One region of the Cellulomonas sp. P5_C5 genome, then DNA from elsewhere that is predicted to be linked to it. Evidence: predicted binding sites of a transcription regulator. Region 1 holds the regulator's gene; the other holds the start of a gene.

What was found. The regulator LexA, encoded in region 1, represses DNA repair genes until DNA is damaged. The targets are predictions, from matches to a motif close to TCGAACANNTGTTCGA.
Region 2: ACXJKF_RS07355 (DUF222 domain-containing protein) is a predicted target of LexA. The motif match lies at 2,858-2,873, and genes of this name have one in related genera.

Annotation. Positions count from the first base shown of each region.
Region 1 is NZ_JBFULY010000003.1:88,556-112,635, reverse strand. It holds gene recA (recombinase RecA) at 1-659, shown strand, start outside; gene ACXJKF_RS03955 (regulatory protein RecX) at 668-1,258, shown strand; gene rny (ribonuclease Y) at 1,395-2,894, shown strand; gene ACXJKF_RS03945 (amino acid ABC transporter permease) at 2,898-3,758, opposite strand; gene ACXJKF_RS03940 (amino acid ABC transporter permease) at 3,755-4,444, opposite strand; gene ACXJKF_RS03935 (glutamate ABC transporter substrate-binding protein) at 4,525-5,394, opposite strand; gene ACXJKF_RS03930 (amino acid ABC transporter ATP-binding protein) at 5,448-6,230, opposite strand; gene miaB (tRNA (N6-isopentenyl adenosine(37)-C2)-methylthiotransferase MiaB) at 6,354-7,925, shown strand; gene ACXJKF_RS03920 (YbjN domain-containing protein) at 7,930-8,451, opposite strand; gene ACXJKF_RS03915 (YbjN domain-containing protein) at 8,501-9,097, opposite strand; gene ACXJKF_RS03910 (hypothetical protein) at 9,175-9,900, shown strand; gene ACXJKF_RS03905 (YbjN domain-containing protein) at 9,939-10,457, shown strand; gene miaA (tRNA (adenosine(37)-N6)-dimethylallyltransferase MiaA) at 10,463-11,419, shown strand; gene dapF (diaminopimelate epimerase) at 11,416-12,372, shown strand; gene ACXJKF_RS03890 (thioredoxin family protein) at 12,375-12,701, shown strand; gene ACXJKF_RS03885 (MFS transporter) at 12,650-14,029, opposite strand; gene ACXJKF_RS03880 (class I SAM-dependent methyltransferase) at 14,026-14,631, opposite strand; gene hflX (GTPase HflX) at 14,739-16,262, shown strand; gene ACXJKF_RS03870 (ATP-dependent DNA helicase) at 16,292-18,364, shown strand; gene ACXJKF_RS03865 (L-lactate dehydrogenase) at 18,374-19,375, shown strand; gene lexA (transcriptional repressor LexA) at 19,424-20,176, opposite strand; gene ACXJKF_RS03855 (LysM peptidoglycan-binding domain-containing protein) at 20,389-20,931, shown strand; gene nrdR (transcriptional regulator NrdR) at 21,368-21,886, shown strand; gene ACXJKF_RS03845 (alpha/beta fold hydrolase) at 21,937-23,931, shown strand; gene ACXJKF_RS03840 (aldo/keto reductase) at 23,933-24,080, opposite strand, start outside.
Region 2 is NZ_JBFULY010000006.1:45,445-51,534, forward strand. It holds gene ACXJKF_RS07345 (PKD domain-containing protein) at 1-444, opposite strand, end outside; gene ACXJKF_RS07350 (DUF6318 family protein) at 441-1,061, opposite strand; gene ACXJKF_RS07355 (DUF222 domain-containing protein) at 1,273-2,619, opposite strand; gene ACXJKF_RS07360 (sugar O-acetyltransferase) at 3,170-3,775, opposite strand; gene ACXJKF_RS07365 (exo-beta-d-1,3/1,6-glucosidase) at 3,842-6,079, shown strand; gene ACXJKF_RS07370 (class I SAM-dependent DNA methyltransferase) at 6,084-6,090, shown strand, end outside.

The DNA of each region.
Region 1 (24,080 bases):
AGATCATGGACATGCTGATCCGTTCCGGCGCCATCGACGTCATCGTCGTCGACTCGGTCGCCGCGCTCGTGCCCAAGGCGGAGATCGAGGGCGAGATGGGGGACAGCCACGTCGGTCTCCAGGCCCGGCTCATGTCCCAGGCGTTGCGCAAGATCACCGGTGCGCTCAACTCGTCGGGCACCACGGCCATCTTCATCAACCAGCTCCGCGAGAAGATCGGCGTGATGTTCGGCTCGCCCGAGACGACGACGGGTGGCAAGGCGCTCAAGTTCTACGCGTCGGTGCGCCTGGACATCCGTCGTATCGAGACGCTCAAGGAGGGGACGGAGGCCGTCGGCAACCGGACCCGCGTGAAGATCGTCAAGAACAAGATGGCCCCGCCCTTCAAGCAGGCCGAGTTCGACATCCTCTACGGGGTGGGCATCTCCCGCGAGGGCAGCCTCATCGACATGGGCGTGGAGCACGGCTTCGTGCGCAAGTCCGGCGCCTGGTACACGTACGAGGGCGACCAGCTGGGCCAGGGCAAGGAGAACGCCCGTGGCTTCCTGCGGGACAACCCCGACCTGGCCATCGAGCTGGACAAGAAGATCAAGGAGAAGCTCGGCATCGGAGCACGGGTCGACGCACCGGCCGACCCCGTGCCGGCTGTGGACTTCTGAGCAGTCGGATGACCAGCAGTACCCGACGTCGGGGGCGGTTCGGCACCGAACCGCCCTCGACGGGCGCGGCAGCACAGGACGCCGAGCCTGACCAGGAGTCCGTGGCGCGGGCGATCGCGCTCCGGCTCCTGACCTCCTCGCCGCGCAGCCGGTCGCAGCTCGCCGAGGCGATGGCCCGCAAGGACGTTCCCGACGAGGTCGCGGAGCGCGTGCTCGACCGCTTCACCGAGGTCGGGCTGATCGACGACGCCGAGTACGCCCGGATGGTCGTCCGGACGCGGCACGCGGAGCGCGGGCTGTCACGACGCGCGATCGCCGTCGAGCTGCGCCGCCGCGGGATCGACGACGAGCTGGCCGGTGACGCGCTCGCCCAGGTCGACGCCGACGACGAGGAGTCGGCGGCGCGGGTCCTCGTACGGCGCAAGCTCGCCTCGACCTCCGGGCTGGACGCGCAGACCCGGTCGCGGCGGACGTTCGCGGCGCTCGGGCGCCGCGGGTACCCGCCAGGGCTCGTGGCGCGGCTCGTGCGCGAGGAGCTCGCAGCGCAGGACTCGGCGGCCGACACCGACCTGGACGGGTTCGACGACGGGACACCGTGACCTTTCGGACGGGTCAGGACACACCGGTCGCGCCTCGGGCCGCCACGTACCCGAACGGTGGTAGGTGTGCGCGACAATGGCGGCTACCCGCGCACCCGTACGGCTGCGCGACGTGCGGTCTGACCAGGAGGACGATGTGGACGCAGGCGCCATCGGCACGATCGTCGGGCTGCTCGGCGCCTGCCTCGTGGCCCTCGTGCTCGTCCTCGTCGCCCGCCGGGAAGCCGGTCTGCAACGGTCCCGCGCGGAGGCGGACGTCGCCTCCATCAAGGACGCGGCGCGCGCCATGCGCGACGACGTCGAGCGGCGCGAGAAGCGGCTGACGGAGCGCGAGCAGTCCGTCGCGACCGAACGGATCGAGATCGACGAGCTCGAGCGACGCGCCCGCGCGGACGCCGAGGCGGCCGCGGAGGCGCGCCGAGCGAGCGCGCGAGCCCTGGAGGAGTCGGAGCGCGCGGCAGCAGCCCGGGCGGCGACCGCGGAACGGGCTGCGCTCGCCGAGCTCGAGGCGGTCACCGGGCTCACCGCCGACGACGCCCGCGCCGAGCTCACCCGTCGACTCGTCGAGCAGGCGCAGAACGACGCCGCCGCGCAGGTCCGCCGTGCCGAGGCGCAGGCCCGCCGCACCGCTGACGCCCGGGCGCGGCGCATCGTCACCACGGCCGTCCAGCGGCTCGCCGTCCCGACGAGCACGCAGTCGCCGCTCACTGTCCTGCCGCTCCCGTCCGACGAGATGAAGGGCCGGATCATCGGCAAGGAGGGCCGCAACATCCGGTCCTTCGAGGCGCTGACCGGCGTGAACGTCCTCGTCGACGACCAGCCCGACGCGGTGGTCCTCTCCTGCTTCGACACCGAGCGCCGTGAGGTCGCCCAGGTCGCGCTCGAGGCCCTCATGGCGGACGGTCGGATCCACCCGCAGCGGATCGAGCAGGCCTACGCCGAGGCGCTGGCCGGAGCGGAGGAGCGCACGGACTCCGCCGGGCACGACGCCGCCGAGCGTGCCGGCGTGAGCGGGTTGCACCCGACGCTCGTGCGCACGCTGGGGCGGCTGCGGCTGCGCACGTCGTACGGGCAGAACGTGCTGGAGCACCTGGTGGAGACCGCACAGCTGGCCGCCACCCTTGCTGCGGAGATCGGCGCGGACGTGGAGGTCGCCCGCCGGGGGGCGTTCCTGCACGACCTCGGCAAGGCCCTGACCGCGGAGCTGCCCGGCACGCACGCCAAGCTCGGCGCCGACCTGGCGCGTCGGCACGGGGAGTCCGCGGCGATCGTGAACGCCATCGCCGCGCACCACGACGAGGTGCCACCCGAGACGGTCGAGGCCGTGCTCGTGCAGGTCGCGGACGCGATCTCGGCATCCCGTCCCGGGGCGCGCCGTGAGGAGCTGGGCCAGTACGTCGAACGCATCGACAAGCTCGAGCAGCTCGTCGCCGCGCACGCCGGGGTGCGGCGCGCGCTGGCCATGTCCGCGGGCCGCGAGGTCCGTGTCATCGTCGAGCCGTCCGAGGTCGACGACTTCGCGCTGCCGCAGCTGGCGGTCGCGATCGCCCGGCACATCGAGGCCGACCTGGCGTACCCGGGCGAGATCACCGTGACCGTCGTCCGCGAGATGCGCGCGAGCGCGACCGCCGGCTGAGACTCAGTCGTTCCCGGTCGCGACCACCAGGCTCGGTGCCTCGGCGCGAGGCTTGCCGGCGGTCCGCTTGCCGACGCGTCCGGCCAGCACGTCGGCCAGCCGGGTCAGCCCGTAGTTGATGACGATGAAGATCAGTGCCGCGACGACCAGCGCCTGGAGGATGTTGCCGTTGCCGGAGCCGAACCGGCGCGCCGCGTCCAGCAGCTCGGGGTAGGTGATGATGACTCCCAGCGCGGTGTCCTTGAGGATGACGACGAGCTGGCTGGCGATCGCCGGCAGCATCGCGATGAGAGCCTGCGGGACCTCGACGAGCCGCAGCGACTGTCCGTCCCGCAGCCCGACGGCCAGCGCGGCCTCGCGTTGCCCGCGCGGCAGGCCGTGCACGCCGGAACGGACGAGCTCGGCGAACACCGACCCGTTGTAGAACGTCAGCCCCAGGACGACGGCGACGAGGGGCACGTCGGACGGCTCGAGAATGCGCAGCTGCCCGAGGCCGAGGTAGAAGAAGATCATCATGAGCAGCACGGGGACGGCGCGGAAGAACTCGACGATCGTGCCGCTGATCGACCGGACGGTCTTCGACGTGGAGAGCCGACCGAGCCCGAAGAAGAAGCCGAAGACGGCGGCCGTGACGATCGAGATGCCGGCGGCAGTCAGGGTGTCGATCAGGCCCGGGATGAGGTAATTGGTCCACGGGTTGGCCGTGAGGAACGGCGTCCACAGGTCGGGGTCGAGCTGGCCCTTGGCGCCGAGGCGCGCGAGCACCCACACGGCGATGCCGATCACGATGATGGTCGCGCCGATGTTGGCCCACACCATGCGGCGCCGAGCGACCGGGCCGGGGACGTCGAACAGGGTGCTCATCGGGCCACCGCCAGTCGTCGGGAGAGCGCTGTGGTCGCCAGGCCGACGGGCACGACGATGATGACGAAGCCGAGGGCGAACGTGAGGAAGATCGCGAGGATCACGTCGGGGCGGAACTCGATCATGGTCTTCATCAGGCCGGACGCCTCGGCGACGCCCGCGGCCGACGCGACGGTCGAGTTCTTGGTGAGCGCGATGAGCACGTTGCCGAGCGGGGCGACGGAGCCGCGAAACGCCTGCGGCAGGATGATCAGCCGCGCCGCGGGCCAGAACGACAGCCCGATCGCGCGGGCCGCCTCGGCCTGGCCCACGGGAACCGTGTTCACGCCGGACCGCAGAGCCTCGCACACGAACGCGGCATGGTAGACGGACAGTGCGAGCACGGCGAGGCGGAAGAAGTTCGTCGTGAAGTCGGGGGAGAGCGTGATGCCGAGCTGCCCCCAGAGCCCGAGCACGCAGAACACCATGATGATCGTCAGCGGGGTGTTGCGCAGGAGCGTGACGTAGGTCGAGCCGGCCCAGCGCAGGCTCGGCACGGGGGAGATCCGCATGGTCGCCAGGAGGGTGCCGATGATCAGCGCGAGGATCGCTGAGTAGAACGTCAGCTGGATGTTGACCCAGAACGCGGCGAGTACGTCGAACTCGCTGAACAGTGAGGTGAACTGCTGGAGGAAGCCGTCGTCCACCGACGCTCCTTGCTCTCGGGGGGCTCTCCGGGTGACCGGGGGCCCGCGCGTGACGCGCGAGCCCCCGGTCCCTCAGCGGGTCAGGCGCAGGCGGCGGGCGTCGGAGGGTTGAGGTCCTCGTTCGCCTTGTACCCGGAGGCGCCGACGTTCTTGTCGAGCAGCTCCTGCCAGGTGCCGTCGTCGATCATCTTGGTGATGGCCTCGTTGATGGCCTCACACTTGTCGCTGTCCATCGGGATGCCGACGCCGTAGTTCTCCTCGGAGAACGGGTTGCCGACGACCTTGACCTTGCCCTCGTTGGCGGGCACGGCCGCGAGGCCGGCGAGGATGATGTCGTCCGTCGTGACCGCGTCGACCGTCCCTGCCGTCAGGGCGGTGACGCACTCGGCGTACCCGGGCTGCTCGAGCAGGTTGGTGCCGGCGGCGTACTCGTCCTTGATGCGCTGCGCGGACGTGGACCCCGTGACGGAGCAGAGGTTCTTGCCCTCGAGGTCCTCCGGGCCGCTGATCGAGTCGTCGTCCGCGGCGACCAGGAGGTCCTGGCCGGCGACGAAGTAGGGGCCGCCGAAGGAGACGACCTCCTTGCGCTTGTCGGTGATCGAGTAGGTGGCGAAGATCATGTCGACCTGGCCGTTCTGCAGCAGCGTCTCGCGCTGCGCGGAGGGTGCCTGGACCCACTCGATCTGGTCCTCGCCGTAGCCCAGCTCGCCGGCCACGAACTTCGCGACGTCGACGTCGAACCCGGTGTACTCGCTGCCGTCCTGGTAGCCCAGTCCGGGCTGGTCGAACTTGATGCCGATCTTGATGGTGCCCTCGGCGCCGCCGGTCTCCTCCGTCGCCTCGCTCGTCGCGCCGGCGTCGGTGTCGTCTCCGCCGTCGCCGCTCGAACAGCCGGCGAGCGTCAGCGTGGCCGCTGCCGCGAGAGCCAGTACCAGTCGTCCTCTACGCATCGTTCGTCCCCTTCGTGTGGTGTGCAGTGTCGGTTCGGTCTGAGTGGGGCGTGTCAGTGGGTGAGGATCTTCGAGAGGAAGTCCTGGGCGCGGTGGCTCTTGGGAGCGGTGAAGAACGTCTCCGGGTCGGCTTCCTCGACGATCTGGCCGCCGTCCATGAAGACGACACGGTTCGCGGCCCGGCGGGCGAAGCCCATCTCGTGGGTGACGACGATCATCGTCATGCCGTCGCGGGCGAGGCCGACCATGACGTCGAGCACCTCGTTGATCATCTCGGGGTCGAGGGCCGAGGTGGGCTCGTCGAAGAGCATGACCTTCGGCTGCATCGCGAGCGCGCGGGCGATGGCGACGCGCTGCTGCTGACCGCCGGAGAGCTGGGCGGGGAGCTTGTCGGCCTGGTTCCGCACGCCCACGCGGTCGAGCAGGGCGAGCGCGATCTCCTTGGCCTTGGCCGGCTTGACGCCCTTGGCCTTGACCTGACCCAGCGTGACGTTCTCCAGGACGGTCTTGTGCGCGAAGAGGTTGAACGACTGGAACACCATCCCGACGTCCGCCCGGAGCCGGGCGAGCGCGCGACCCTCCTCCGGCAGCGGCACGCCGTCGAGGACGATGGTGCCGGAGTCGATGGTCTCCAGCCGGTTGATCGTGCGGCAGAGCGTCGACTTCCCGCTTCCGGACGGGCCGATGATCACCACGACCTCGCCGCGACTCACGGTGAGGTCGATGTTCTGGAGCACGTGCAGCGCACCGAAGTGCTTGTCGACGCCGCGGAGCTCCACGAGGGCGTCGGACGTCTGGTCGGTCGGGGCGGGCGGTGCGGCTGAGGTGTCCACCATTGGATGAACCTACGGGGGGTTTGCCCGATCTGGCGAGCGATGACGGTCACGGTTCGGCAACGTCACCGTCAAGCAAGCCCCCAGGTGAGGGACTCAGGAAGAGCGGCCGTACCCTTGTCGGTGATGTCCACGACCCTGCCCGCCCTGCTGCCCGACGCCTCGACACCTGAGCGCGACGGCGCTGCGCGCACCTATCTGGTCAAGACCCTCGGGTGCCAGATGAACGTGCACGACTCCGAGCACATGGCCGGCATGCTGGAGCAGGCCGGGTACGTCGCGGCGAGCCCGGTGCAGGCTGCGGCGGAGGACGCGGACGTCATCGTCATCAACACGTGCGCGGTCCGCGAGAACGCGGCCGACAAGCTCTACGGCAACCTCGGCCGGCTCGCCGCCTCCAAGCGCGCACGGCCCGGGATGCAGATCGCGGTCGGCGGCTGCCTCGCGCAGAAGGACCGCGCGGGCATCGTCGAGCGGGCGCCGTGGGTCGACGTCGTGTTCGGCACGCACAACCTCGACGTCCTGCCGGTCCTGCTGGAGCGCGCGCGGCACAACGCGGCGGCCCAGGTCGAGATCGAGGAGTCGCTGAAGGTCTTCCCCAGCACGCTGCCCACGCGGCGCGAGTCGGTCTACGCCGGCTGGGTGTCCATCAGCGTCGGCTGCAACAACACGTGCACCTTCTGCATCGTCCCGCACCTGCGCGGCAAGGAGCGCGACCGCCGGCCGGGGGAGATCCTCGCGGAGGTCGAGGCGCTCGTGTCGCAGGGCGCCATCGAGGTCACCCTGCTGGGCCAGAACGTGAACTCCTACGGCGTCGAGTTCGGTGACCGCGGCGCGTTCGCGCGGCTGCTGCGGGCCGTCGGCGCGATCGAGGGCCTCGAGCGGGTGCGCTTCACGTCCCCGCACCCGGCCGCGTTCACCGACGACGTCATCGAGGCGATGGCCCAGACCCCGACGGTCATGCCTCAGCTGCACATGCCGCTGCAGTCAGGCTCGGACCGCATCCTGCGGGCCATGCGCCGCTCGTACCGGTCGGAGAAGTTCCTGGGCATCCTCGACCGCGTGCGGGCCGCGATGCCGGACGCGGCGATCACCACCGACATCATCGTCGGCTTCCCCGGGGAGACCGAGGAGGACTTCGCCGAGACCCTGCGGGTCGTCGAGGCCTCGCGGTTCTCCTCCGCGTTCACGTTCCAGTACTCGCCGCGCCCGGGGACCCCGGCGTTCGACCTGACCGACGAGATCCCCAAAGCGGTGGTCCAGGAGCGCTTCCTGCGGCTGACCGCCCTGCAGGACCGCATCGCGCACGAGGAGAACCAGGCCCAGATCGGCCGGACCGTGGAGGTGCTGGTCGCCGAGACGGAGGGCCGCAAGGACGGTGCGACGCACCGCGTCACCGGGCGCGCTGCCGACAACCGGCTGGTGCACCTCGCCCTGCCCGACGGGGACGTCGACGTCCCCCGCCCGGGCGACCTGGTGTCCGTGACCGTCACGCACGCCGCGCCGTACCACCTCGTGGCCGACTCCGCGCTGACGGGCGGCACGTTCGCCGTGCGACGCACGGCCGCCGGCGACGCGTGGGACCGGCGCCAGAGCAGCCAGGACGAGCACAGCCACGGTGGCGCCGGCGAGGCCTGCGGCACCGGCGGCCCGGCCGGACCCGTCGTGCTCGGTCTGCCGACGTTCGCGCGGCGCTGACCGCTCAGTTGTCCGGCACGTCCGGCGGCGTCACGTCGTCACGCGGGAGGACGGCCTCGAGCGACGAGAACATCTGCACGCCCGTGCCCAGCCCGCACGCGAGCAGCTGCGCGAGCTGCGGCTCCGTCACCCCGGGCTCGAAGTCGGCCGACACCTCGCTGTAGAGGGCGAGCACACCCTCCTCCTCGCGCAGGTACGCCTTGGGCCAGATGCGCTCGCGGTTCCAGTCGTTGACCGCCAGCGACGCGACCTCGCGCTGGTCGAGCTGCAGGCTCCGGTGCCACCGGCCGCGGACCTGGAGGATCTCCTGCTGCTCGCCGAGGAGCAGGAACCAGAAGCGGCTCCCGTCCCACGTCCCCGTGAGGTCGCCGTCGTCGTCGACCACGAAGCGGTAGCCGCGCGCGACGAGGTAGTCCGCGATCCGCTCCCGGGTCAGGGGACCGGGCGGCTCGTCGTCGGGCGTGGGTCGCTTGGTGGGCTTCGGCAGCCCGCCGAGCACCCGCAGCAGCCAGCCGGGCCCGCTCATGAGCCCACCTCGTTCGCGGGCCTGCGGGCGACCACGCCCTCCGGCCCGCTCACGGGGCCACCCCCGCCGGGTCCGGGTACCGCTCGTCGAGCGCGTCGAAGAACATGCTGCCGGTGGACAGGCCGCAGAAGAGCATCTGGCTCAGCTGGGCGTCCGTGGCGCCGTGCTCGAGGTCCGTCGCCACCTCGGAGACGACGTGCACGCGACCGTTGTCCCGGACGCGGACGTACGCCTTGGGCCAGATCCGGTCCGCGTTCCACTCGTTGCAGACGTCGAGCACCTCCTCGAGCCGCTCGATCGCCACCTCCCGGTGCCACTGGCCGCGCACCTGCAGGATCTCCGACTTCTCCCCGAAGAGGAAGAAGTAGAAGAGCCGCCCGCGCCACAGGCCACCCAGGTCACCGTCGTTGTCCACGAAGTAGCTGAACTGGTTGTTGGTCATCCACGCGGCGATCCGGGCCGGTGTCACGTCGGACGGCAGGTCCGCGGCGGGCTCGGCGACGCCCAGCTCGCGGGCCAGCAGCTCCGCGACGCGGTCGTGCAGCTCGTCGTCGGCGGGCTCGAGGTCCGCGTCCGCGTCCGAGGCAGCCGCGGGCCCAGGACGCCCTTGCCACCAGCGCCGTGCGCGATCCCCGAACGACCCCATGCGCACGACAGTACCGGCGGTCGGCCACACCGGGGTGCCGTCATTCGGGTGGCGGAGGTCTCCCGTAGGTTCGGGGGATGCTCGTCGCCGCTGCCCTCGTCCCGGACACCGCGCTGCTGGTTCCTGGCGTCGCAGGTGGGGCGGACGCGCTCGTCGGGCTCCGCACGGCGGCCGTCGACGCGGTCGCCGAGGTGGTCGGGGCCGACGTCGCGACGATCGTCGTCGTGGCGCCCGGCCCGGTCCCGCGCGAGCTCACGGGGACGGTCCGACCCTCGCTCGGCGCCGCCGGTGTGCCCGACGACCTGCTCTGGTGGCCGGTCGACCCCGTCGAGCTCGGCGGGGACGGCCAGGACGTCCCGTCGGTCCCGAGCGCCGTCGGTCTGCACCTGCTCGCGCGGGCGCGCGGGCACACGCGGCTGCGGGTCGTGGAGGTGACCGGTCGGCAGAGCCCCGAGGCGCTCGCCGCCCTCGGCCGCGAGCTCGTGCGCGACGCGCCGACCGGGCTGGTCGTCGTCGGTTCGGGCAGCGGGCGGCACGGCCCCGACGCACCCCTCGCGGACGACCCGCGCGCACCCGACCACGACGCGCGCGTGCTGGCCGACCTCACCGACGCCGGGCCCGAGGCCAGGACGCGGCTCGCGGCCGACGACGCCGACCTCGCTGCCGAGCTGGCCGTCCGGGGCTGGGCGCCGTGGCAGGTGCTCCTGGGCGCGGCCGGCGACCGCCCCGTCCGGTCGCGGGTGCTCGCGGAGTCGACGGAGCTCGGGGCGCAGCACGCGGTGCTCCTCTGGGACGCCCGGTAGGGTCTCTCGCTGTCCGTCCCCGACACGCCGAGGTCCCGATGTCATCCGCCGAGCACGAGCCCACCACCCTGCCGCCCCTGTCGACCGCGCGGGTGGCCGAGCGGCTCGACGCCCGCGGGTCGGTCTACGGCACCGACAAGGACGGCGACCTGGTGGGCCGCTGGGACGGTCACCCGTTCTGGTTCATCACCCTGGGCCGCGCCAAGGAGTACCTGCAGGTCCGTGGCCGCTGGGCGCGCCAGGTGCCCGGCACCGAGTTCGGCAACGTGCTCCTGGGCGCGAACGCGTGGTCCGAGACGATGGTCTGGCCCAAGATCTTCGTGCGGATCGAGGCCGAGCAGGTCGCCGTCTACACCGAGCACACGGTCGACTACGAGCACGGCCTCACCGACGAGCAGCTGGACCTGCACCTGACCGTCGGCATCGCCAGCGCGCTGCGGTTCTTCGCGGGGCTCGACGAGAAGTACCCCGACGCGGTCCCGACCGTCCCGGTCGCCCCTGCGCCGCCCGAGGTGCCGATCGCGTACACGGACCCCGCCCGACCCACCCTGGACTGACGCCGATGGCCCTCGTGGTCGCGCTCGTCGGGCCGACGGCGACGGGCAAGTCCGACCTCGGGCTCGCGCTCTCGCACGCCCTGGGCGGCGAGGTCGTGAACGCCGACGCCATGCAGCTCTACCGGGGCATGGACATCGGTACCGCCAAGCTCACGCCCGACGAGCGCCAGGGCGTCCCGCACCACCTCCTGGACGTCCTGGACGTGCACCAGGACGCGTCGGTGGCCGACTACCAGGCACGCGCCCGCACGGCACTGGGCGAGATCGAGGGCCGCGGCAACCGCTCCATGGCGGTCGGGGGCTCGGGTCTGTACGTCCGGGCGCTGCTCGACCACATGGAGTTCCCCGGGACCGACGCCGACGTCCGGGCGCGCCTCGAGGCGCGCGTCGAGGCGGAGGGCGCCCGCGCGCTGCACGCCGAACTCGCGGCGGCAGACCCGGTGGCGGCCGGCGGGATCGGCCCGCGCAACGCCCGTCGCATCGTCCGCGCGCTGGAGGTCATCGAGATCACCGGACGGCCGTACTCCGCGAGCCTCCCGCAGCACGTCTACGAGGTGCCGGCGGTCCAGCTCGGGCTGGACTGCGACCGCGCGGTCCTCGACACGCGGATCATCCAGCGCGTCGATCGGATGTGGTCGCGCGGGCTCGTCGAGGAGGTCGAGCACCTGCGCGCGCACGGGCTGGGTCGGACGGCGTCACGGGCCGTGGGCTACGCCGAGGTGCTGGCGATGCTCGACGGCGAGCTGACCGAGGACGAGGCGCGTGCCGCGGTCGCCGCGGGGACCCGTCGCCTCGCGCGCAAGCAGATGGGCTGGTTCGGCCGGGACCCGCGTGTGCACTGGCTCGACGCCCAGGACCCGGACCTCGTCGAGCGGGCGCTCGCGCTCGTCGCCGCCGCGGACGCCGGTGACCTGGGCCTCGCCACCGACGACCCGACGCCACGACGTAGCCTGGGCTCATGACCGTGGTGGCCGCCCCGACGCTGCACGTGACCAAGGGTCACGGCACGCAGAACGACTTCGTGCTGCTCGACGACCGCGACGCGCTCGTCGAGCTGTCGCCGGTCCTGGTCCGAGGGCTCGCCGACCGGCGTGCCGGGGTCGGTGCGGACGGCGTCATCCGGGTCGTCGCCAGCGAGCACGTGCCCGAGGGCGTTGCGGCGCTGGCCGAGGACCCCGACGCGCACTGGTTCATGGACTACCGCAACGCCGACGGCTCGGTCGCGGAGATGTGCGGCAACGGGGTCAGGGTGTTCGCCGCCTACCTGGAGCGCCTCGGGCTGTGGGACGCGGCCGACGGCGAGCTCGCGCTCGGGACGCGGGCGGGAGTCCGACGCGTCCGCCGGGTGCCCGTGCCGACGGGCGTCGGCGACGACGTCTGGTACGCCGTCGACATGGGCCGCTGGTACCTGCCCGGCGGGTCGCAGGCGGTGCGTGACGGCGCCGACGCGGAGGTCCTCGTCTCCGGGCTCGACGTCGCCCGCGCGGGACTGAGCGTGGACGTCGGCAACCCGCACGTGGTGCTCGCCCTCGGCGACGAGGACGAGCTGGCCGCAGCGGACCTCACCACGGCGCCGCAGGTCACGCCGGTGCCGCCGCACGGCACCAACGTCGAGCTCGTCGTGCCGCTGGGGGAGCACGAGGCTCCGGACGGGTCGCTCGTCGGTCGCGTGCGGATGCGCGTGCACGAGCGGGGCGTCGGGGAGACCCGGTCGTGCGGGACGGGTGCGTGCGCGGCGGCCCTGGCGGTCCGCACCTGGGCCGGCGCGGGAGCGCCCGACGTCTGGCTGGTCGACGTGCCCGGGGGGACCGTCCGCGTGAGCGTGCTGGCGGACGGGCACGTCGAGCTCGCCGGACCCGCCGTCCTCGTGGCCGCGGCCGACGTCGACCTCACCGCCCTGGTCGCCGGGCACTGATCGTGGTGCGTCTGACCCCGGCGGACCTGGGCGTGCCGCTCGGCGCACGCGCCACGGTCGTGCAGTTCTCCAGCACCTTCTGCGCACCGTGCCGGTCGACCCGCTACGTCGTCGAGCGGGCCGTCGCGACGGCCGACGGGGTCGCGTACGCGGACCTCGACATCGCCGACCACCTGGCGCTCGGCGAGCGGCTCGCCATCGACGTCACGCCCACGGTCCTCGTGCTGGACGCCCGCGGTGACGTGGTTCGTCGCGCGACGGGCGTGCCGACGCTCGCTCAGCTGCGCAGCGCGCTCGACTCGGCGTCGTCGGTCGAGTCGTCCGCCTGAGGGCGGCCGGCCCCCACGCGCGGCCCCACCAGCGCGGCGCCCACGGCGAACGCCGCGGCGACCGCCAGCGCGGCGGTGAACGGAGCGTCCGCGTCGCTGTCCGCCGCGGCGAAGGCGAGCGCGGTGAGGGCCAGGGCGAGGGCCGCGCCGATCGAGTCCGCGATCGACAGCGCGGAGCTGTTCACGCCCTGCGTCCCGGGGCCCGAGTAGGCGAGCACGAGCACCGTCAACCGGGAGTACACGAGACCCATCCCGGCCCCCGCCAGCATCCAGGAAGCGATCGCGACCGTGGGCGGCAGGTGGACCGCCGCGGTGACCAGCACCCCGGAGACGGAGACGACCACCAGGAGAGAGCCGACGACGACCGCCGTGCGGGACGGCAGCCGGTCCCCGAGGCGTCCCTGCAGCCACGAGGTCCCGGCCCAGGCGACACCCGCGAACGTGAGCGCGATCCCCGCGGTCGTCGGCGAGAACGCGTACCGCTCGGTGAGCAGGTACGGCAGGTACACCTCGGCCCCCAGGAACGCGCCGGACACCAGACCGCGGGTCGCGATGACGCTCGGCAGGCCGCGCGCCGCGCGCATGGTGCCGGCGGGGACCACGGCGCGCAGCGCGACGAGGGCGCCCACACCGGTGCCGACGGCGACGACCACCGACCACGGCAGCGGCACCTGCGCGGCGAGGTTGAGCCCGAGGACGGCCGCGGCGGCGAGAGCGGCCCAGGCGAGCCGGCCGCGCGGCGCCGCCTCACCGGCGGTCTCGGGTGGCCCGATCCGGCGCAGCGCCGGGACCAGCATCAGCGTCGTCGGGATCACCAGCAGCGCGACCCCGAGGAACACCCAGCGCCACCCCGCGTGCTGCGCGACGGCTCCCGCGCCCGCCGGCCCGACCAGCGACGGGATGATCCACGCCGCCGCGAACCACGCGAACACCCGCGGGTGCAGCATCGCCGGGTAGAGCCGGGCCACGACGACGTACAGCGCGACCGTCATGGCCCCGCCGCCGAACCCCTGGAGCAGCCGACCCCCGACGAGCACGCCCATCGACGGCGCGGCGCCGGCCACGAGGATGCCCGCGGTGAACAGCCCGACGGCCACCAGCAGCGGCGTCCGCGGTCCGCTGCGGTCGCTCCACGGGCCGGCCAGCACCATGCCCACGACCCCCGTCGCCAGCGGCCCCGCGAACGCGAACGCGTACAGCGAGGCCCCGTCGAGCGCATCCGAGACGGTCGGCATCACGGTCGTCACGGCCAGCGACTCGAACGCGACCATGAAGATCAGCGCGACCATGCTCCAGGTGGTGGTGCGCAGCTCCCGCCAGTCGCTCATCGGTCGTGCACGACGAGCACGCGGAACCCCTTGGCGCTCGCGGTGCGGTCGACGGCGACGCCGAGCTCGGTGGCGATCCACCGCTGCAGGGAGTCGGCGCCCAGGTTCTTGCCGACGACGAGGTGCGCCTCGCCGCCGGGGGCGCGACGACCGAGCCAGTGCGTCAGCATCGCGTGCAGCGCGACCTTCCCGACGCGGATCGGCGGGTTGGACCAGATCGCCGCGAAGCGCACGTCGTCGGGGACCTCGTCGGGACGCACGGCACGCAGGTTCGTCGCGCCCAGGCGTTCGGCGTTGCGGCGCGTCAGGTCGAGCGCCCGCTCGTTGACGTCGACCGCCCACACCCGCGCGGCGGGGGACTCCAGCGCCAGCGTGAGCGCGATCGGTCCCCACCCGCAGCCGAGGTCGAGCAGGTCCCCGCCCGTCGGCGGCGCGGGGACGTGGTCGAGGAGCACCCGCGTGCCCAGGTCGACGTGGTCGGGGGAGAAGATCCCGCCGGCCGTCTCGACCTCGACCTCCCGGCCCGCCAGGTGGACGCGCAGCAGCCGGCGCTCGTCGGGGGAGGCCGGCTGTGCGGTGAAGTAGTGGTCCTGCTCGCTCACGGCGCCGACGATACCCACGCGAGCGCGCTCGGCCCGCAGCGAAATGCCTCGTGCGCTGTCGGCACCCCGTGGGACCCTGGGGGGCACCCGACGAGACGAGGAACCCCTTGACCGACCCGCAGCACACCACCAGCCAGACCGAGGACGCCCCGCCCACGCGCTCCGCGCAGGAGGTGGCCGACGACGTCGTGGCCCGTGTGCTCGCCAGGGCAGGGACCACGCTGCACGCCGGCGGCACCGTGCACTCGTCCTACGACGGGGACCAGCTCGAGCTCGAGGAGCGCACGTCGCTGCGCCGGGTCGCGGGCCTGTCCACCGAGCTCGAGGACGTCACCGAGGTCGAGTACCGCCAGCTGCGCCTGGAGAAGGTCGTCCTCGTCGGAGTCTGGGGCTCCGGCACCGTCACCGACGCCGAGATCTCGTTGCGTGAGCTCGCGCAGCTCGCCGAGACCGCGGGCTCGCAGGTGCTCGACGGGCTGCTCCAGCGCCGGCAGAAGCCGGACCCGGGCACGTACCTCGGATCGGGCAAGGCCGCCGAGCTGGCCACGCTCGTCGCAGCCGTCGGTGCGGACACCGTGGTCGTCGACGGCGACCTCGCACCGTCGCAGCGCCGCGCGCTGGAGGACATCGTCCGCGTCAAGGTCATCGACCGGACCGCACTGATCCTCGACATCTTCGCCCAGCACGCCAAGTCCCGGGAGGGCAAGGCGCAGGTCGAGCTGGCGCAGCTGGAGTACCTGCTCCCGCGCCTGCGCGGCTGGGGCGACTCGATGTCCCGGCAGGCCGGTGGTCAGGTCGGCGGTGCGGCCGCGGGCATGGGGTCACGTGGTCCCGGTGAGACGAAGATCGAGCTCGACCGGCGACGCATCCGCAACCGCATGGCCAAGCTGCGCCGCGAGATCGCGGCCATGGAGCCGGGCCGGGTCACCAAGCGGGCGTCGCGCAAGAAGCACGCGATCCCGTCGGTGGCCATCGCCGGCTACACCAACGCGGGCAAGTCGTCGCTGCTCAACCGGCTGACGCACGCGGGGGTCCTCGTCGAGAACGCGCTGTTCGCGACGCTCGACCCGACCGTCCGCCGCGCGGAGACGGTCGACGGACGGATCTACACGCTCGCGGACACCGTGGGCTTCGTCCGCGCGCTGCCGCACCAGCTGGTCGAGGCGTTCCGCTCCACGCTGGAGGAGGTCGCCGACGCGGACCTCATCCTGCACGTCGTGGATGCGTCCCACCCCGATCCCGAGGGCCAGATCGCTGCCGTGCGGCACGTGTTCGCGGACATCCCGGGCGCGATGGACGTGCCCGAGATCATCGTGCTCAACAAGGCCGACCTCGCGACGCCCGAGGCGATCGCCCGGCTGCGCTCGCGCGAGGTGCACTCGATCGTCGTCTCGGCGCACAGCGGGGAGGGGATCGACGAGCTGCAGGCGCTGGTCGCCGACCAGCTGCCGCGGCCCGGGGTGAGCGTCGACCTGGTCGTCCCGTACGACCGCGGGGACCTGGTGAGCCGGGTGCACGAGCACGGCGACATCCAGTCGGAGGAGCACACCGCGGACGGGACGGCCCTGCGTGCGCGTGTCGACGCCGGTCTCGCCGCCGAGCTGGAAGCCGCTGCACAGGCCCGTTCTTGAGCGTGCTCTGCCGCCACTAGGCTGACGCGGTGCCAGACGCCGACCCCTCCGTCGAGACGCTCCTCGACGTCGCGGTCGGGGCGCTCGGCGGGGTCCGTCGTGACGGGCAGCACGAGATGGCCGTCGCCGTCGCGGAGACGATCGACAAGGGCGAGCACCTGCTCGTCCAGGCCGGGACGGGCACCGGGAAGTCGCTCGGCTACCTGGTCCCCGCCGTGCGGCACGCGGTCCTCGAGAACGAGCACGTCATCGTCTCCACCGCGACCCTCGCGCTGCAGCGCCAGATCATCACGCGCGACCTCCCGCTCGTCGCGAAGGCCCTCGAGCCCCACCTGCCGCGCACGCCCGCGATCGCCCTGCTCAAGGGCTGGCACAACTACGTGTGCGTGCACAAGGTCGCGGGCGGGTACCCCGACGACGACACGGGCACGCTCTTCGACCTGGGGGACCACGCCGGCGCCGCAGAGCACCCCGCTCCCGCGCGCACGGGGGCGTCGGCGCTGTCCGAGAGCCTCGGCGAGCAGGTGCTGCGGCTGCGCGAGTGGGCCGACGAGACGGACAGCGGCGACCGCGACGACCTGGTGCCCGGCGTCACCGACCGGGCCTGGCGGCAGGTGTCCGTGACCTCGCTGGAGTGCCTGGGCGGCAAGTGCCCGATGCTCGCCGAGTGCTTCCCGGAGAAGGCGAAGGCCGCGTCGCGGGAGGCCGACGTCGTCGTCACCAACCACGCGATGCTCGGCATCGCCGCCTCGGGCTCACCCGGCGTGCTGCCGGAGCACCAGGTGCTCATCGTCGACGAGGCGCACGAGCTGACGGACCGGGTGACGGCACAGGCGACCTCCGAGCTGTCCGTCGCCACCATCGAGCACGCCGCCCGGCTCGCGCGTCGGCACGGCGGCGTCCCGACCACCGACCTCGACTCGGCCAGCCAGGCGCTGGCCACCGTCCTGGTCGGGCTGCCCGAGGCCCGGTTCCGCGACGGGCTGCCCCCGGCGGCCCGGGACGCTGTCGCCAGCGTGCGCGACGCCACCCGCGCCCTGCTCACGGTGCTCAAGCCGGAGACCGGCCCGAACGTGCCCCCCGAGGGCGGTCGCAAGGTCGCGCAGGCCACGATGCTCGCGCTGTACGAGGTGGCCGACCGGATGGCGGCGGACCCCGAGGACCACCGGCACACCGTCCTGTGGTGCAGCCGCGGCGAGGACCGGCGCGGCTCCGTGCTCACCCGCCTCTACGCGGCGCCGCTCGCGGTCAACGGCCTCATCCGCACCCACCTCCTCGCGGGGCGCTCCGGCGTGCTGACGTCCGCGACGCTCGAGCTCGGTGGCTCGTTCGACCCGATCGCCCGCGCGGTCGGGCTCGAGGTCCGGCCCGACGCCGAGCCCGTCGGTCCGACGTCGCTGGCAGGGGAGGAGCCCACCGCGCCGGCCGGCGTGCCGTGGCGCGGCCTCGACGTCGGCAGCCCGTTCGACTACCCCCGGCAGGGGATCCTCTACGTCGCTCGGCACCTGCCCAAGCCGGGTCGCGAGCCGGCGACGGACGCGCAGCTCGACGAGATCGCGGACCTCATCACGGCCGCCGGCGGGCGGACGCTCGGGCTGTTCTCGTCACGGCGCGCCGCCAACGCCGTGGCCGCCGCCATGCGCGAGCGGCTCGACGTGCCGATCCTCGCGCAGGGCGACGACCAGCTGCCGACCCTGGTCTCCCAGTTCATCGCCGACGAGGCCACGTGCCTGTTCGGCACGCTCTCCCTCTGGCAGGGCGTCGACGTCCCGGGCGCGACGTGCCGGCTCGTCATCATCGACCGCATCCCGTTCCCGCGGCCGGACGACCCGGTGAGCTCCGCGCGGTCGGACGCGATCGAGAAGGCGGGCGGCAACGGCTTCCTGGCCGTCTCCGCGACGCACGCGGCGCTGCTCCTCGCGCAGGGCGCGGGGCGGCTGATCCGCACGAGCGAGGACCGGGGGGTGGTCGCCGTGCTCGACCCCCGGCTGGCGACGGCCGGCTACGGCAGCTTCCTGACCCGGTCGCTGCCGGCGTTCTGGCGCACGACGGACCGTGCCGTGGCCGTCTCCGCGCTGCAGCGGCTCGCCGCACCCGGTTAGCCTCGGGAGATGACCGAGAGCCTGGACCTGGAAGACATCGGCCTGACCCCGTTCCGCAGCGGCAGGCGGACCTCGAAGCTGGCGATCGTGGGTGCGGGGGCGGTCGGGTCGACCATGGCCTACGCGGCTCTCCTGCGCGGTGCAGCCCGGTCGGTGGCGCTCTACGACATCAACGCGGCGAAGGTCGAGGCCGAGGCGCTGGACCTCGGGCACGGCATCCAGTTCATGCCGATGGCCGAGGTGGTCGGCTCCGACGACATCGCGGTGTGCGCGGACGCCGACGTCGTCATGTTCACCGCCGGGGCCAAGCAGAAGCCCGGCCAGTCGCGCCTCGATCTCGCCGAGGCCACGATCGGGCTGGTCCGCAAGGTCCTGCCGGCCCTCGTCGAGGTGGCGCCGAACGCCGTCTACGTGATGGTGACCAACCCCGTCGACGTGGTCAGCTACGCCGCGCTCCAGATCTCCGGCCTTCCGCCGTCGCAGCTGTTCGGGTCCGGCACCGTCCTCGACTCGTCCCGGCTGCGCTACCTCATCTCGCAGCACACCGGGGTCGCGGTGCAGAACGTGCACGCGTACATCGCCGGCGAGCACGGGGACACGGAGCTGCCGCTGTGGGGGTCGGCGAGCATCGGCTCGGTCCCGCTGCTGGAGTGGACCGGCCGCGGTGGGAGCGGGCCTCTGACCGCGGAGGTGCGGGACCGCATCGCGCACGAGGTGGTCGACTCGGCCTACCGCATCATCGAGGGCAAGGGCGCGACGAACTACGCCGTCGCACTGGCCGGCTCCCGGATCATCGAGGCCATCGTCAAGGACGAACGACGCGTGCTGCCGGTGTCCTCGCTGCTGGACGACTTCCACGGGATCAGCGACGTCTGCCTGTCCGTCCCCGCGATCGTGGGAGCGCACGGCGTGGGCGAACGACTGCCGGTACCGCTGTCGGACGCGGAGCTGGCGGGGCTGCGGAAGTCTGCGGACGCCGTGCGTTCGGTGGCTCGTCAGTTCGGCTTCTGACGCACGTCGGGCCGCACCCCGACAGAGGTGCGGCCCGACGACGGAGTGTCAGAGGCTGCGCAGGACGCTCACCACGCGCCCCAGGATCGTGGACTCGTCACCCGGGATCGGCGAGTAGGCCGGGTTGTGCGGCATGAGCCAGACGTGGCCGTCGATGCGCTTGAGAGTCTTGACCGTGGCCTCGCCGTCGATCATCGCCGCCACGATCTCGCCGTTCTCGGCCACCGGCTGACGCCGGACCACGACCCAGTCGCCGTCGCAGATCGCGGCGTCGATCATCGAGTCGCCGACCACCTTGAGCAGGAAGAGGTCGCCGTCGCCGACCAGCTGGCGGGGGAGCGGGAAGACGTCCTCGACGACCTGCTCCGCCAGGATGGGCCCGCCCGCCGCGATCCGGCCGACGACCGGCACGTAGGACGGAGCGGGCAGGCGCTCGCCGTCCCCCTGGTCCGGGAAGGCGGAGCGGCTGCCGTCGGGCGCGGTCCAGGTGCCGACGCCGCGCGAGTCGTCGGCGTGCACGACCTCGATGGCGCGCGGGCGGTTGGGGTCGCGGCGCAGGTACCCCTTGCGCTCGAGCGCCATGAGCTGGTGCTTGACGCTCGACGGGCTGGTGAGACCGACGGCCTCCCCGATCTCCCGCATGCTCGGCGGGTAGCCCCGGGACTCCACCGACGACCGGATGGTGTCCAGCACGAGGCGCTGGCGCGCGGTGAGGCCGTCGGATCCGGGCGCCCCGTCCGGGAGCGTGTGGACCGTCGCCAGGTCCTTCTCGGGCTGGGACGTGTCCCCTGAGTCCGTCACTGCGCTCCTCCTCCGTCCGGCGGCCGCCGCGCAGCACGCCCGGCCTTCTCCGCCTGTACCTGCTCCCGCCCGCGAGGTCCTGACCTGCGGCGACGGGGGATCCCGGCGGCGATGTCAGTGCCTCGTGGTGCGCTTGTGCTGCATCGCCAGCCTAGGGAAGTCGGGGCTGAAGATCAAACATCTGTTCGATCGTGTCTCGACAGTGTCCTCGGATGCTGGTAGACATCGTACAGACGTTCGACGAACAGGCGTTCGACCTCGGGTCGGCGCTGACGCGGCTGGTGGAGCGGTACCCCGGGCAGCCGGGCCGAGCAGGAACGAGGGACGTGATGAGCGCGATGGTCATGGGACCGGCGATGCCGAACCGGGTGTCGAACCGTGTGTCGAACCCGGTGTCGAGCCGGACGGCGAACCGGGTGGCGGTCTCCGCCGCGCCGCGCGCGCACGTCTCGGCCCCGTCCGCCGCGCACCTGCGCCTCACCGCGCGCGGCCGCGCCGTGCTGTGGATCCTCGCCGCCGTCGCTGTCGTCCTGACGAACCTGGTCGCGAGCCAGGCGTCCGCCGACGGCCCCGTCTCCGCGCAGGAGGTCGTGCGGCACGTCGTCCAGCCGGGGGAGACCCTGTGGCAGATCGCCGAGTCGGTGGCCGCGCCGTCCGAGGACGTCCGGGACGTCGTGGTCGACCTGGTCCGTCTGAACGAGCTTCCCGAGGCCGGCCTGATGGCCGGTCAGGTGATCGTCGTCCCCGCGAGCTGAGCGCCCCTCGACGGCGGCTCGGTTGCCATCCGATCGTGCGGCGGCTAGGTTAGCCTTACCTCACAAGGCGAGCTGGGGGGCTTGCCGGAGGTGTGAGGTCGACGAGCGTGAGCTCGTGGGCTCACCGCAGTACAGCGCGGCACCGAGGCGAGTCGGTCCGTGACCTGGGACGGGGGCGTCCCCGCGAGAGCGGCCATCTTCGGGTGGCCGCTCTCGTGCGTTCCCGGCCGGCCGGCCTCGCGCGGCGTCTGTGCTCGCCGAGCGCGCGACCGACCTCGTTCTACGTCGGAGAACGATCTGCGCGCCGCCCGACGAGGCGCCTTGCGACGCGGGGGCCCGTGGCCTAGCGTCACGGAGGCGTTCACGACGCGATCGCTGTCGACAGACGTCCTGCCCGATGTCGAGGCGTCGACGCACCAGCACGAAGGGGGACACCGTGCACTGTCCGTTCTGCCGTCACCCGGACTCGCGGGTCGTCGACTCGCGGACCTCGGACGACGGCTCCACCATCCGGCGACGCCGGCAGTGCCCGCACTGCAACCGTCGATTCACCACTGTGGAGACCGCCAGCCTGTCGGTCGTGAAGCGCTCCGGTGCCACCGAGCCGTTCAGCCGCGAGAAGATCGCCGGTGGCGTGCGCAAGGCGTGCCAGGGGCGCCCGGTCAGCGAGGACGACCTCGCTCTGCTCGCACAGAAGGTCGAGGAGACGCTCCGCAGCGCGGGTTCGGCGGAGATCGACGCCTACGAGATCGGTCTCGCGATCCTCGGCCCGCTGCGGGAGCTGGACGAGGTCGCCTACCTGCGGTTCGCCAGCGTCTACCAGGCGTTCGACTCGCTCGAGGACTTCGAGGCGGCGATCACGGTGCTGCGCGCCGAGCGGGACTCGGAGCCGGGCACAGAACCTTCGGACGACGACGAGAGCGCGCCGACGGGCGAGGACGTCCGCTCGGTCTGAGCGGCACGGAGCGACCTGCACGTGTCGGCGGCACCACGTAGGTTCGTCGGGTGGAACCTCGCGACCTTGCGCTCCTGCGTGTCCCCGGTGCGCCGGCGGTCCTGGCGGACGGCACCCGCGCCGTCGTGTCGGTCCTCCAGCCCGACCTGACCGTCGACGAGTACGTCGGCCATCTCTGGTCCGTCGACCTCGACGGCGGCGAGGTGCCGCGCGTGCTGACCCGCGGCCACCGGGACACGGCGCCGGACGTGAGCCCGGACGGCCGGTGGGTCGCGTTCCTGCGGGCGGAGCCCGAGGGCAAGCCGCAGGTGCACGTCGTCGAGACGGCAGGCGGTGAGCCGATCCGGCTGACGGACGCACCCCTGGGCGCGTCCGAGCCCCGGTTCTCCCCGGACGGCACGCGCATCGCGTACGTGGCCCGGGTGCCCGAGGAGGGCCGGTACGCCGCCGACGGCAAGCCCGGCAGCGAGGACCCGCGGCACATCACGGAGCTGAAGTACCGGTCGGACGGCGTGGGCTTCTTCCGGGACCGCCCGCAGCACGTGTTCGTGGTCGACGTCCCGACGGACGGCGAGCGTCCGGCGACGCCGCCCGAGCCGTCGCGGCTGACCACGGGAGACACCGGCGTGAGCGGTGTGCGGTGGCTCCCGTCGGGTGCCGCCCTGGTGGGGGTCTCGTCCCGGCACGCCGCGCGCGAGTCCGACCTGCGCAGCGACGTGGTGCGCGTCGTCGCGTCGCCGACCGGCGACCCCGGCTCCCCGGTCCCGGTCACCGACGCGGACGCGGGCAGCACCCTCGGCGTCGACGCGGTGCTGCCGTCCGCCGACGGCGGCACCCTCTGGTTCCTCGCCAGCGACCTCGGCCGAACGGGCCGGGACTTCGTCGCCACCCAGACGGGCCTCTACCGGCTGGATCTCGACCGCGCCGACGCGGTGCCGCAGCGCCTCACGGACCCCGACGAGGACCAGGTCACGGCCCTCGTGGGGGAGCTGGACGGGGACGCGGTGGTCGTCATCGAGCGTCGCGGCGCCGCGCACCTGGTCCGCGTCACGGCCGACGGCGCGGCGACGACGCTCGTCGGTGGCACCCACGTCGTGTCCGGCGCAGCGGTCGCTGGGGGGACCGGGCGGGTCGTCGTGACCGCGGCGACGCCGACGTCGGCCGGTGAGGTCTTCCGGGTCGACGCGGCCTCAGGAGCGGTCGAGGCGCGCACCGACCTCTCGGTCGCCTTGCGTGCCACCGGGCGTACGCGTGTCCCCGTCGAGCTCGTCGCCACCGCGCCGGACGGCTACGAGGTGCACGGCTGGGTGGTGGCGCCCGACGAGGAGCGGTACGGCTCCGGGCCGCACCCGACCATCCTGATGATCCACGGCGGTCCGTTCGCGCAGTACACCCACGGGCTCTTCGACGAGGTCCAGGTGCTGGCCGAGGCCGGGTACGCGGTCGTCCTGGGCAACCCCCGCGGGTCCTCCGGGTACGGGCGGGCGCACGGCCTCGCGATCCACCGGGGCTTCGGGACGGTCGACACCGACGACGTCCTCGCCCTGCTCGGTGCGGCCCTGGAGGACCCGGCACTGGACGGCGAGCGGGTCGGGGTCATGGGTGGCTCGTACGGCGGCTACCTGACCGCGTGGCTGACGACGCGCACGGACCGGTTCGTGGCGGCGATCGTCGAGCGCGGCTTCCTCGACCCGGTGAGCTTCGTCGGGTCCAGCGACATCGGCTGGTTCTTCGGCCTGGAGTACCTGGGCGACGCCGACGACGAGGCGGGGGCCGCGGCCCTTGCAGCCCAGTCGCCGATGGCGAACGTCGGCCGGGTCCGGACGCCCACCCTGGTCATCCACTCGGAGCAGGACTGGCGCTGCCCGGTCGAGCAGGGTCAGCGCTGGTTCGTCGAGCTGAAGCGCCGCGGGGTCCACGCGGAGCTGCTGCTGTTCCCGGGCGAGGGGCACGAGCTCACGCGGTCGGGCAACCCGAAGCACCGTGCGGTCCGCTTCGAGCACGTGCTGCGGTGGTGGTCGACACACCTGCCCGTCGGGAGCTGAGTCAGCGGTCGCTGGACCGGACTCCCCACAGGTTGATGCCGGCGTCGACGGCGTGCGGCTCGATCGCGGACAGCTCGTCGTCCGTCAGTGGGGGGAGGGCGACGGCGGCCAGGTTCTCGTCGAGCTGCGCCGTGGTGCGCGCGCCGACC
Region 2 (6,090 bases), on a different contig from region 1:
GAAGTCGGTCGCGGTCATCGTGGGCAGGAGGTCGTCGGGGCAGGCCCAGCCGACGATCATCCGCCACGGTTCCCAGGGGGCGTCGGGGGTGGCGCGGTCCCGACGCCAGAGCGGTTGGACGGGTTGCTCGCCGTCGCAGGCGGGGACCACCGAGCCGTCCGGGGGAGCGCACGCGCCGCCGATGTCGGACTCGAGCGTTCCCGAGGTCACGTTGCACAGCGCCGCGCGGCGTAGCTGGAACAGCTCGACCCGGGGCGGGACGGCCGCGGCGCTGTAGTTGCGCAACGCCTGTTCGGCTTGAAATGCGGAGAGGTTGAGTACCGCTCCGTCTGCGTCCGCTTGGGCCTCGTCCCGCCAGGACTCGATAGAAACTGCGGGTGACGCGAACGCGACGAGCACGCCGATGACGAGAACTGGCAGCGCGGCTAGGTACCGCCGCCTCATGGCGTCTCGGGGTTCACGTCGACCTCGCGAATGGACCAAGCACCATTCCACTCGACGGCAAAGACAAGCGTGTTCTCCTCGCCGACCGAGGTATCGACGGTCGCGCCGGTCGCGTCGAACTCGACCGCGTCGCCTTGCTTCGCATCGATTGTGACGGTGTAGAACACACCCGGGTTGATCTCGGTTCCCGACGCCTGATGCATGGTCGTGCCCGACTCGATCTGCCTGTGGCCGACCACGTGCATCGCGCTCACGTTGGTGACGACGCTGGAGCAGAACACGCATGCGTCGGAACTGATCACCTCCCAGTCCGCGAGATCGCCAGTCGCGTACGCGTACGGGTACAAGCTGAGGAAGTACGTCGCCACCGCCACCGCACCCTCCACACTTGGCGGCTCGTCCAGGGCCGCCGGCCGTGTCGGCTTCACTGTCACGTCGACAGCGGCCGTGGCGGTGGGCGTCGGACTCGGGGTCGGTGTCGACGTGGCGACCGGGGGAGGGGTCGAGGATTCCGTCGCGACTGGCGTCCCGCCGGTGCACCCGGCGACCACCAAGGCGAGCCCAGTCACAGCGACGACGATCAGGGCACCACCGCGACGACCGCTCCACCAAGGCATGCGGGCGAACGTACCGAAAACGGGCACAGCCCGTCACGGACGGTCACGCGACTGTGGACAACCTTGTGACTGACGACAAACGAGCTTCCCGGCGTGCGACTGCGCATCGACGACGACCGGCCGATCGATGATGAACGCCGTAGACACACCGGAGGGCAGCTCGAAGCGTGCCCTCGGGCGGCACCCCCTGAGCGGCCAGAGGGCGCGGGAGTCAGAAGGGTGGGGTACCGGGACCGAGCGGTGGTGGTGGGGATGCGCGGTGGTGCGGGGCGCCGGGCGGGACCAGGACCTGGACGGGATGTCGGGAGTAGGTGATGCCGTGTCGATCCGTCCACAGGGAGACGCCGGTGGCGGGGTCGTAGGTGACGTTCCACCATCCGTCGGTCTTGGCCTGGTGGTGGTGCTTGCACAGGGCGTGGAGGTTGGCCTCGCACGTCTGCGGGTTGCTCTCGTCGTGGCTGCGAGTGACGTCGTACGGCGTGCGGTGATCGATCTCGCAGCGGACCGCAGGTGTCCGGCAGCCGGGGAACGTGCAGGTCACGTCCCGCGCCGTGACCGTCCGGGTCAGGTCCGCACCGGGCCGGTAGCTGGCGGTTCCGACGGAGCAGACCTGGCCGGTGGCCGGGTCGGTGAGCACGCGACGCCAAGTAGCGTCCTGGGCGAGCTCGCGGGCGACCTGGGCGGGGATCGGCCCGTAGGAGCCCAGGTGGCCGGGAGCGTCGTCCAGCCCCAGCAGCGTGGTGGCAGCGACGCTCACCTGCAGGGCGACCCGTTGCCCGTGCCTGGTCGGGAGCGGGGTCCCGTCCGGCGTCGCCTGACGGTCCAGGATCGAGGCGAACACGTCGGCGAACGCGTCGGCACGTCGCTGGTCCACCGTCCGCGGGTCCCCGTCCGTTGCAGCGTTGCCGGCGAGGGCGTCGATCGCCGTGAATGCCGCGGTCGCCTCGGCTGCGGGCAGATAGGCGATCAGACGGGCCATCGCGTCGGGTGCCAGGTCCAGGAACACTCCCCGGCGATCCCGTTCCACGACCCGGCGTTGCTCGGCGACGGCCGGATCGGCGCTGATCAGGGCCGCGCGCACGTGCCGGGCGAGCTGGGGGCCGGTCATCGTCTCTGCGTGGTCCACGGCGTCGGCGACGACTGCGGCGACCTCGCTGCGGGACAGGCTCCCGCCGCCCCGACCCACTTCGTACAGGATGACGTCGACCTTGCGCGAGTCGATCGCGCCGACCCTCCACGCGTCGGCCAACACCGGGTGCTGTGCCGTGCCCCACGCCCGCAGGAAGAGGTTCTCTGCGTGGCGCCTGGTCGACACCAGCGCACACGCGAGCTCGTCTGGCACGTGGCGCAGCGCGTCCGGCGTCCGTGCCTCCAGCTCGCGGACCCACTCCGCCCGGGCGGCCTGGACCATGTTCAGGACCTGCTGCCACGCGGCAACGCCGTTCACCAGAGCTGCTCCGGAGATCTCGGCGACCGGGACCGAACCGAGCATCGCGACCAGCTGCGTGACGTCCGCACCGGGCAGAGGGAAGCTCTCCACCGCGCCCAGGTCCACCACGCGCGCTCCCGGCGGGACCCTCGGCGACGCGTCGGGATGAGCGCCGCGTCCGGAGTCCGCCCAGATCAGCGCGGGCTCAGGAGGAGGTGGAGGTGAATCACGCAGCGGCACGAGGTGCAGGCCAACGGGAGAGGAGGTGTGGACGCGTGCGTGCACGACAGGCGCTTCGACCGTTGGGTCGTCGATCATCACCGTCATCGTGACCACCTCCCATCTCATATGCAGCGCAAGGGCGCTATCGAACAAGTGTACGACACGGTACTGACATTCGGGGCTGACCTGCACAAACAGGGGCTCCCGAGCGCCCGTGGGATCGCCCGAGGCGCCTCGTCGGGCGAGTGCTCGAGAACGTGGGCGAGCGCGCGGGAACGTGGCGGGCCTCATGAAAACATCAGGGCGCAGGAACGCCGGCGAGCGCTCAGGGCGCAGGCGAACCCAGTTGCGCCGAGTCGGGCGAGAACTGCACGAGCGCCGAGTCGCCGAGTGCGAGGGTGGGGTGCCGAGGGTCAGAGGACCGACGGGCGAGAACGGTGAGGGCGAACGGCGCGAGCTACGCGGGCCGCGTCGGACGTTCGCTGTCGTCCACCGGCCGCAGCACCCGGCACGGCGACCCGACCGCGACGACGCGCGGGGGGATGTCGCGTGTCACGACGGACCCGGCGCCGATCACGCTGCCCGCCCCGATGGTCACCCCCGGCAGGACCACGACGTTCGCGCCGATCCACACGTCGTCCTCGATCCGGACCGGCAGGGAGAACTGCCAGCCGCCGACGCGCTCCTCGGGCACGGTCGGGTGGCCGGCGGTCGAGATGGTGACGTTGGGCGCGATCAGCACGCGGTCGCCGATGTGGATGTCGGCGTCGTCGACGAGCACGAGGTTGAAGTTGGCGTAGAACCCGTCACCGACATGCACGTGCGAGCCGTACGACACGTGGAACGGCGGCTCGATCCAGGGGTCGGAACCGACGGAGGCGAGCAGCTGCCGCAGGAGCGACGTCCGCCGGGCGGCCTCGCCGGGGCGCGAGTGGTTGAAGTCGTAGGTCAGCTCCTTGCCGGCGACACGCTCGGCCTCGAGCGCCTCCAGCCCGGGGCCGTAGTCCACGTAGAGCGAGCCGTCGTTCAGCTTGCCCCGAACCGCTTCGTACTCGTCCGTCATCTGCGCGCTCCTCTAGGGTGTCCCGCAGACATCATCGTCGAATCGATCCGACACCGGGACATCGCCATGAACGCGCCCTACCAGGACCCCTCCCTTCCCGTCGCCGAGCGCGTCGCCGACCTCGTCGGGCGCATGACGCTCCCGGAGAAGGTCGGGCAGATGATGCAGCTGAACGCCCAGGGCGGGGTCGAGGACCTGGTCCTGAACCTGCACGTCGGGTCGATCCTGCACACGTCGCCGGAGCGGGTGCGGCAGGCGCACGAGCTGACCGCGCAGACGCGGCTGCAGATCCCGCTGCTCGTCGCGGAGGACTGCATCCACGGGCACTCGTTCTGGGAGGGCGCGACGATCTTCCCGACGCAGCTCGGCATGGCGGCGTCCTGGGACGCGGACCTGCTGGAGCAGGCGGCGCGCGCGACCGCCGTCGAGGTGGCCGCGACCGGCATCCACTGGACGTTCTCCCCGGTGCTCTGCATCGCCCGGGACCTGCGCTGGGGCCGGGTCAGCGAGACGTTCGGCGAGGACCCGTTCCTGCTCGGCGAGCTGGCCTCCGCGATGGTCCGCGGCTACCAGGGCAGCGGGCTCTCGGACCCGACCGCGATCCTGGCGACCGCCAAGCACTTCGCCGGCTACTCCGAGACGCAGGGCGGCCGCGACGCCACCGAGGCGGACATCTCCCGCCGCAAGCTCCGGTCCTGGTTCCTGCCCCCGTTCGAGCGCGTGGCCCGCGAGGGCTGCCGCACGTTCATGCTCGGGTACCAGTCGATGGACGGGGTGCCGATCACGATCAACGAGTGGCTGCTGAACGAGGTGCTGCGCGGCGAGTGGGGGTACGAGGGCACGCTCGTCACCGACTGGGACAACGTCGGCCGGATGGTCTGGGAGCAGCACATCCAGCCCGACTACGCGCACGCGTCGGCCGCGGCCGTGCGGGCCGGCAACGACATGGTCATGACGACGCCCGGCTTCTTCGAGGGTGCGCAGGAGGCCGTGCACGAGGGGCTCCTCGACGAGGCCGCCCTGGACGCCGCCGTCGGCCGGATCCTCACCCTGAAGTTCGAGCTGGGGCTGTTCGAGGACCCCCGGCACCCGTCGGTCGAGCGCCAGACGGCGGTCATCGGCTCGGCCGAGCACGCCGCGCTGAACCTGGAGCTGGCCCGTCGTTCGCTGGTGCTGCTCACCAACGACGGCACGCTGCCCTTGTCGGCCGCACCGAGGACGATCGCCGTCGTCGGTCCCAACGCCGACGACCAGCACACCCAGCTCGGCGACTGGGCGGGCGCCTCGGGTCAGGCCGACTGGCTGCCCGACGGGCACCCGCGCGAGCTGACGCAGACCGTGCTCGACGGCTTCCGCGACCAGGTGCCCGACGGCTGGACCGTCACGCACGCCCGTGGCGCGGACATCCTCACGCTCGGCGCCGACCCGGAGGGCGAGTTCTTCCCCGACGGCCAGCCGCGTCCGCAGGTCGTGTTCCCGGTCGAGCCCGACGCTGCGCTGATCGCCGAGGCGGTGGCCGCGGCGCGCGACGCCGACGTCGTCGTCGCGGTCGTCGGCGACCGCATCGAGCTCGTGGGCGAGGGCCGGTCCACCGCCACGCTCGACCTCGTCGGCGGGCAGGTGGCCCTGCTCGACGCCCTGGCGGAGACCGGCACGCCGATGGTCGTCGTGGTGATCGCGAGCAAGCCGCACGTGCTCCCGCCGTCGGCCAGGAACGCCGCCGCGATCATCTGGGCCGCCAACCCGGGGATGCGCGGCGGGACCGCGATCGCCGAGCTGGTCCTGGGCCGGATCGAGCCGTCGGGGCGGCTGCCCATCACGTTCGCGGAGCACGTCGGCCAGCTGCCCGTGTTCTACAACCAGCTGCCGGGTCAGCACGGCACGCGGTACGCGGACCTGACGCAGCGGGTGCCGTTCGCGTTCGGTGAGGGGCTGTCCTACACCACGGTCGAGTACGCGGACCTGCAGGTGGTCGAGCCGGTGCTCGGGGCCGAGGACACCGTCCGCGCCCACGTCACGCTGCACAACACGGGGGAGCGCCCGTCGCGGGAGACCGTGCAGGTCTACGTCCGCGACACCGTCACGTCCGTGACCTGGGCGACCAAGGAGCTCAAGACGTACCGGCAGGTGGACGTCGCGCCCGGCGAGCGCGTGGTCGTCGACCTCACCCTGCCCGTCGCGGACTGCACGCTGGTCGACGCGGGCGGCCGGCGGATCGTCGAGCCCGGCACGTTCGAGCTGCTGGTGGGGCCGTCGTCGCGCGACGAGGTGCTGCTCCGCGCGGGCTTCGTCGTCCGGGCCTGACCCTGTGGGGC